Regions from separate parts of the Ralstonia sp. 25C genome, predicted to be linked through region 2. Evidence: predicted binding sites of a transcription regulator. Region 2 holds the regulator's gene; each other region holds the start of a gene.
The links. The regulator HrcA, encoded in region 2, represses chaperone genes, less so after heat shock. The targets are predictions, from matches to a motif close to TTAGCACTCNNNNNNNNNGAGTGCTAA.
Positions count from the first base shown of each region.

Region 1: rpoH (RNA polymerase sigma factor RpoH) is a predicted target of HrcA. The motif match lies at 825-851, and genes of this name have one in related genera.
Region 3: groES (co-chaperone GroES) is a predicted target of HrcA. The motif match lies at 1,153-1,179, and genes of this name have one in related genera.

Region 1 covers NZ_CP196737.1:2,546,963-2,549,164, reverse strand. Annotated here, with positions in the region: gene ACS7SF_RS11970 (diguanylate cyclase domain-containing protein) at 1-695, shown strand, start outside; gene rpoH (RNA polymerase sigma factor RpoH) at 895-1,824, shown strand; gene ACS7SF_RS11960 (SCO family protein) at 1,899-2,202, opposite strand, start outside.
Region 2 covers NZ_CP196737.1:1,183,787-1,185,988, forward strand. Annotated here, with positions in the region: gene tauA (taurine ABC transporter substrate-binding protein) at 1-326, opposite strand, end outside; gene hrcA (heat-inducible transcriptional repressor HrcA) at 440-1,498, opposite strand; gene ACS7SF_RS05555 (NAD kinase) at 1,609-2,202, shown strand, end outside.
Region 3 covers NZ_CP196737.1:2,949,597-2,951,798, reverse strand. Annotated here, with positions in the region: gene groL (chaperonin GroEL) at 1-670, opposite strand, end outside; gene groES (co-chaperone GroES) at 771-1,061, opposite strand; gene ACS7SF_RS13835 (TetR/AcrR family transcriptional regulator C-terminal domain-containing protein) at 1,989-2,202, opposite strand, start outside.

The DNA of each region.
Region 1 (2,202 bases), 1.4 Mb from region 2:
TGCAGGGCGAAACGGTGGAATTTGAAATCAACGCGCCCTGGTACGAAAAGCCGCACATGCACGGCCCCCGGCACCGCACGCGGTATCTGCGCGGTCACCTCGTTCCCGATGCCGCAGAGTCGGATTCCGACGCGGGGCGCTGCGGCGTCTACACCTTCGTGCAAGACGTGACCGAAGCCAAGCGCAGCGAGATGGAACTCTCGCGCATGGCCCGCTTTGATGCGCTGACCGGCCTGCCGAACCGCTACGAGCTCTACGAGCGCCTGCGCGGCGCGCTCGAGCGCCGCCAACGCCAGCCCGCGCCGATGGCGGTGCTGTACCTCGACGTGGATCACTTCAAGCACATCAACGACACCTACGGCCACGCCACCGGCGACTCCGTGCTGGTGGAAGTCGCCCGCCGCCTGCAGCGCGCCGTACGCCGCACCGACACCGTCGCCCGGCTCGCAGGTGACGAATTCGTCATCCTGCTCGACCCGATCGACGCCCCCGATGATGCGCTGCACACCGCACAGAAGGTCGTCAGCGCCATCCGGCCCCCAATGGCGCTGTCTGGCGACGTGGTCTTGCATGTGACGGCCAGCATTGGCGTGGCATGCCCAGGCCCCGAAGTTCATGACGCCGACATCGCATTACGCGAGGCGGATCGCGCACTCTATTGGGCCAAGTCACGCGGCCGCAATACCGCCGCCTGAGCGCGAACCGAGGGCGCTGGCGGCAGTCTATGACTGGGTGCGCGGCTTGTTTTGTTGCGTCGCAAACATCACACTATTGAGGCGAATCCCCTGATTTACGGGAACTATCAACCGGACAAAAATGTCCTATTAGCACTCATCCGGTTGGAGTGCTAAGATGCCTTTCCAAACCTCCACTGGATTTCGACAGGAGTCCTGAGTGAACGCAGTCATCCCCGTGAATACCGTTTCCGCAATCGCCACCCAGCCGTCCGGCAACGCCGGCAATGGATGGGCGCTGGCGTTCCCTGGCAACCTGGGCAACATCGACGCCTATATCCAGAGCGTCAACCGGGTGCCGATGCTGTCGGCCGAGGAAGAGCAACACCTCGCCCGTGACTACCGTAATACCGGCAACATTGATTCGGCCCGCCGCCTGGTGCTTTCGCACCTGCGCCTGGTCGTATCGATCGCCCGCGGCTACCTCGGCTACGGCCTGCCGCATGCTGATCTGATCCAAGAAGGCAACATCGGCCTGATGAAGGCCGTCAAGCGCTTCGACCCGGATCAGGGCGTGCGTCTGGTCTCGTACGCGATGCACTGGATCAAGGCCGAGATGCACGAGTACATCCTGAAGAACTGGCGCATGGTCAAGGTGGCCACCACCAAGGCCCAGCGCAAGCTGTTCTTCAACCTGCGCAGCCACAAGCAAGATGCGCAGGCGACCTTCTCGCCGGACGAGATCAGCGCCGTAGCGGCCGAACTCAACGTCAAGGGCGCAGAAGTGCGCGAGATGGAAACGCGCCTCTCAGGTGGCGACATCGCGCTGGAAGGCCAGATGGATGACGGCGAAGAGTCGTACGCCCCGATCGCCTACCTGGCCGACACGCACAACGAGCCGACCCGCGTGATTGAGTCGCGCAGCCAGGATCGCCTGCAAAGCGAAGGTATCGAAACGGCGCTGGCCAAGCTGGACGACCGCAGCCGCCGTATCATCGAAGCCCGCTGGCTGAACGTGAACGATGACGGATCGGGCGGCGCCACGCTGCACGAACTGGCTGACGAGTTTGGCGTGTCAGCCGAGCGCATCCGCCAGATCGAATCGGCCGCGATGAAGAAGATGAAAGGAGCGCTGCAGGCGTTTGCCTGAGCGGTTTCCCCGCAGTAAAAAAGCCCGCCAAGTTGGCGGGCTTTTTCTTTGGGCGCTGGCGGCAGATCAGTCGATCAGTCGGCCAGCAGCTGCTTGATGTCGTGCGCGATCGGCTCCGGCCCCTGGCCGTGTTTGATGAACAGGCGCAGGTTGCCCTTCGGGTCAAACATGTAGCTGCCCGCGGTGTGATCCATCGTGTAGTTGTCGGGCGAGCTGCCCGGCACCTTGCTATAGAACACCTTGAAGTCGGAGGCGACCTTCTTCAACTCCGCCTCGTTGGCCGGGCGCAGGCCAATGAAGCGCGGGTCGAACGCCGGCACGTATTTGGCCAGCAGGTCTTGCGTATCGCGCTCCGGGTCCACCGTGACGAACAACACC
Region 2 (2,202 bases):
AGAATCCAGAACAGCGACAGGTCCACACCCTGAGACACACCGGCCGCAATCGGGCTCGACCCCGCCTCGCCAATCTGCACCGAACCCGACGCAATGGCGCGCACCACATCGGCGCCGCTGGCGAGCTGGCGGTACGTCACCTTGTAGCCGGTGGCGCGCTCGACCTCACCGGTGGCCTGGGCGTAGCGCCAGGGCAGCACCATGTCCTGATAGGCGATGACGACCTCGCGGTCAGCCGCGCGTGCGGGGGCGACACCAAACAAGGCAAACGAAACGGCCGCAGACAATGCTGCAGCCAGCAAACGGGGGATGGAGAGACCAGCCATGAAAGACTCCGGCAGAAGAGAAACGCGCACATGCGCCGGAGTCGATTGTGTGAGACGGCAGACCGCGCTGTCGTCGAAGAAAAATGGCTGAGCTTATGCAGCTCGGCCGCAGATCAATATTGGCTGAGCGTGCTCGATAGCAGCTTGGCCGTGATGTCCACGATCGGAATCACGCGCTCATACGCCATGCGCATCGGCCCGATCACGCCCAGCGTGCCGACGATCTTGCCGTCCACCTCGTACGGCGCGGTGATGACCGCCATGTCCTCGTGCGGCACGAGGCTGCTTTCGCCGCCAATGAAGATCTGCACGCCCTCGGCGCGGCTCGACACATCCAGCAGTTGCAGCAGGCCCGTCTTCTGCTCGAACACGGCAAACAGGCGCCGCAGCTTGTCCATGGAAGACGACAGGTCTTCCACATCGAGCAGCTTGCGCTCGCCGGAGATCACCACCGGCTCTTCTTCCGACACAGCGCTGCTGCCCGCCTCCACCGCCGCCTGCATCAGCGAGGTCATGTCGGCCTGCAACGCAGACAGCTCGCCGCGCAGGCGCTCGCGCACGGCGTCGAAGGTCAGGCCGCCGTAATGCGCGTTGATGTAGTTGGCCGCCTCCACCAACTGCGACGGGGTGTATGGCGTATCGGTGTGGATGATGCGGTTCTGCACGTCGCCCTCGGGCGTGACGACGATCAGCAGGATGCGGTTTTCCGACAGCCGCAGGAATTCGATTTGCCGGAACGCGTGCGAGCGGCGCGGCGTCATCACCACGCCGGCAAACTGCGACAGGTTGGACAGCGTCTGCGCCGCCGCCGCAATCACCCGCTGCGACGATTCCGACCCATGCGACGCCAGTTGCGTGCGCACCTGCTCGGCAATCGCGCCCACCATCTGCTGGGCCATCCGGTCTTGCGTGCTGAGCACATCCAGCGGGCTGGCGGTCAGCATGGTGTCGACGAAGAGGCGGTACCCGCGCGGCGTGGGCACCCGCCCGGCCGAGGTGTGCGGGCTGGCGATGAAGCCCATCTCCTCCAGGTCCGACATCACATTGCGGATGGTGGCCGGCGACAGATCGAGCCCTGAATACTTCGACAAGGTGCGCGAGCCGACAGGCTGCCCCTCGGCGATGTACCGTTCGATCAGGGTCTTGAGGAGGATGGTGGCGCGCTTGTCCATGATTCTTCAATTTTACGCAAAATCAGCGCCAACCTACGGGTGATGTGGGCGTTTCTCGTCAAACACGGTCAAACGTGGCGGGGGTCATATCGATATGGTGTAATGCGCGCATGTCGATTTCCCCATCTGCCGTGGCCCCGCAAGCTCCCGCCGCCCCCTCCGGTTCACCCAGTTCACCGGCTGCGCCTGGTTCGCCCGCCGCGCCGTTCAAGACGGTTGCGCTGGTGGGCCGGTATTCGGCCGCCAACATTGCCGGCCCGCTCATGGAACTGGCGTCGTGCATCGCCGCCAGCGGCCGCGACATCGTGTTCGAGCGCGAAACGGCGCTCAATATCGGCGTCCAGGATTACCCGGCGCTGCCGCCCGAAGACATGGCACGACAGGCCGACGTGGCCGTCGTGCTCGGCGGCGACGGCACGCTGCTGGGTATCGGCCGCCACCTGGCTGGCGCAAACGTGCCCGTGATCGGCGTCAACCACGGACGGCTCGGCTTCATGACCGACATCCCGTTCGACGACGTGCACAACGTGCTGCCCGCCATGCTGGCCGGCCAGTACGAATCGGAAACGCGCACGCTGCTGCAAGCCCAGGTGGTGCGCGACGACGATGTCATCTTCTCCGCCCTCGCCTTCAACGACGTGGTGGTCAACCGCTCGGGCATTTCGGGCATGGTCGAGCTGGCGGTGTCGGTGGATGGCTTCTTC
Region 3 (2,202 bases), 1.8 Mb from region 2:
CGAACAGCAGCACGAACGGGTTGTCCAGCTGGACAACTTGCTTTTCCGGGTTGTTGATGAAGTACGGCGACAGGTAGCCGCGGTCGAACTGCATGCCTTCCACGACATCCAGCTCGTCGGCCAGCGACTTGCCGTCTTCCACGGTGATCACGCCTTCCTTGCCGACCTTGTCCATGGCTTCAGCGATGCGCTGGCCGATGGATTCGTCGCTGTTGGCCGAAATGGCGCCAACTTGAGCGATTTCCTTGCTGGTGGTCGTCGGCTTGCTGATCTTCTTCAGCTCTTCGACGGCGGCCGTCACAGCCTTGTCGATGCCGCGCTTCAGGTCCATCGGGTTCATGCCCGCGGCAACGTACTTCATGCCTTCGCGCACGATCGACTGGGCCAGCACCGTTGCGGTGGTGGTGCCGTCACCGGCGTTGTCGCTGGTCTTGGAAGCGACTTCCTTGACCATTTGCGCGCCCATGTTCTGCAGCTTGTCCTTCAGCTCGATTTCCTTGGCGACCGACACACCGTCCTTGGTCACGGTCGGGCCACCGAAGCTGCGCTCCAGCACCACGTTACGGCCCTTCGGGCCCAGGGTCACCTTCACTGCGTTGGCGAGAATGTTCACGCCTTCGACCATCTTGGCACGTGCGGCGTCGCCGAACACTACGTCTTTAGCTGCCATCTTGAGAATCTCCGAGATCTTTGGATGTTGCCCGCGCGCCCTTAAGCTGCGCCGGCAATGAGGATTGGGTTACAGGTAAGCCTTGCGAACGAGCGCGTGCTTACTTTTGCACCACGGCCATGATGTCTTCTTCGCGCATGACCAGGACTTCCTGACCATCCACCTTGACGCCCTGGCCGGCGTACTTGCCGAACAGCACGCGGTCGCCGACCTTGACGTCCAGCGCGATCGCATTGCCCTTGTCGTCTTTCTTGCCCGGGCCGACGGCCAGCACTTCGCCTTGATCCGGCTTTTCAGCGGCGGCGTCAGGGATGACGATGCCCGAAGCGGTCTTGGTTTCGTTGTCCAGGCGCTTCACGATCACGCGGTCGTGCAAAGGACGCAGGTTCATACACAACTCCTCAATGCAAAGTGAGTGTTTATTCACAAAACGCGCCGCAAGACGCGGCGCATCGGGAAAGCATCGGGGGTCGGAGGCATTGTTAGCACTCCTGCCCGGCGAGTGCTAATTATAGGGACGGGGTATTACGATTTCAAGAATGGGGAATGCCCGGAGGGGGTTGTCGAGATTCACTCAATTTGGAACTTTGGTCACTCAATGTGGAACTCTCGGGCGCAGATGTACACAATCCTGGCCAACAATCTCTTTAATTTCAATGGCTTAGAGTTCACTAGAGCGGTCTGACACAACGCGCTGACTTTCACCCGGCGCTGCATTTCTCGGCTGCGGAGCGTTCCTGCATCGCCAATGAAGCAGGCCCGCAAACACGGGTTTTCCCTGAAGAGGAGAGCCGCCGGTGCGGCCGGGATACCGGCCAAACCTAGCTCCATGCCACCTTAGTGACCTATTTGCCACTTATATCCAATAGCGCGGCCGCCGCGCTGATCCATCCGATTCGCAGCGTCGCCCTCTGGCAAATTTGGCCAGCGCTCGCGTCTAGCCGGATGGAACGCTCCAGAAGATCGGAACCGCCGACTGAATACCGATGACTGCGAGCGAGAACAAGATGACGGACGCAGTCAGAGAGTGGTCCGACAATCCGAGTACCGCAAGAGAGATCGAGCAGACGATCGCAGGAAGTGCGAAGTGCCAGCGCCGCTCCATCTTTCGATCGGAATGAGCACCGTTGAACCACATGCCAGCGCCGGCAAGAAGGCTTGGGCCACCAATGAGGAGTTCAATATCAAAGGCCGAGTAGGCAAAGAGCCGGCGCTCCTTCTGCTGACCATGCTTAGTGCGCCCCGTACGAGGACAGGCAACACAAACGCGCGCCCGCAGTTGCAACGATACGTTGTAGCCTGGCAGGCGCTAGACCTTTCATGCCTGATAGGCAGCAACGAATGCCTTCATAGCGCGCCTTGCGATAGATTCGAGTTGGGTTGGCGGCACGTTATCGAGTGCATGCAGCAGAAACTTCAGCAACAGCTCCGACTCCAGTAGCCCGCACAGATGCGCAGCAGCCACTTCAGGGTCATCGCGACGCAGTTGACCTCTTTCCATGGCGGAGGCTAGAAATTGCGTTGTCAGGTCC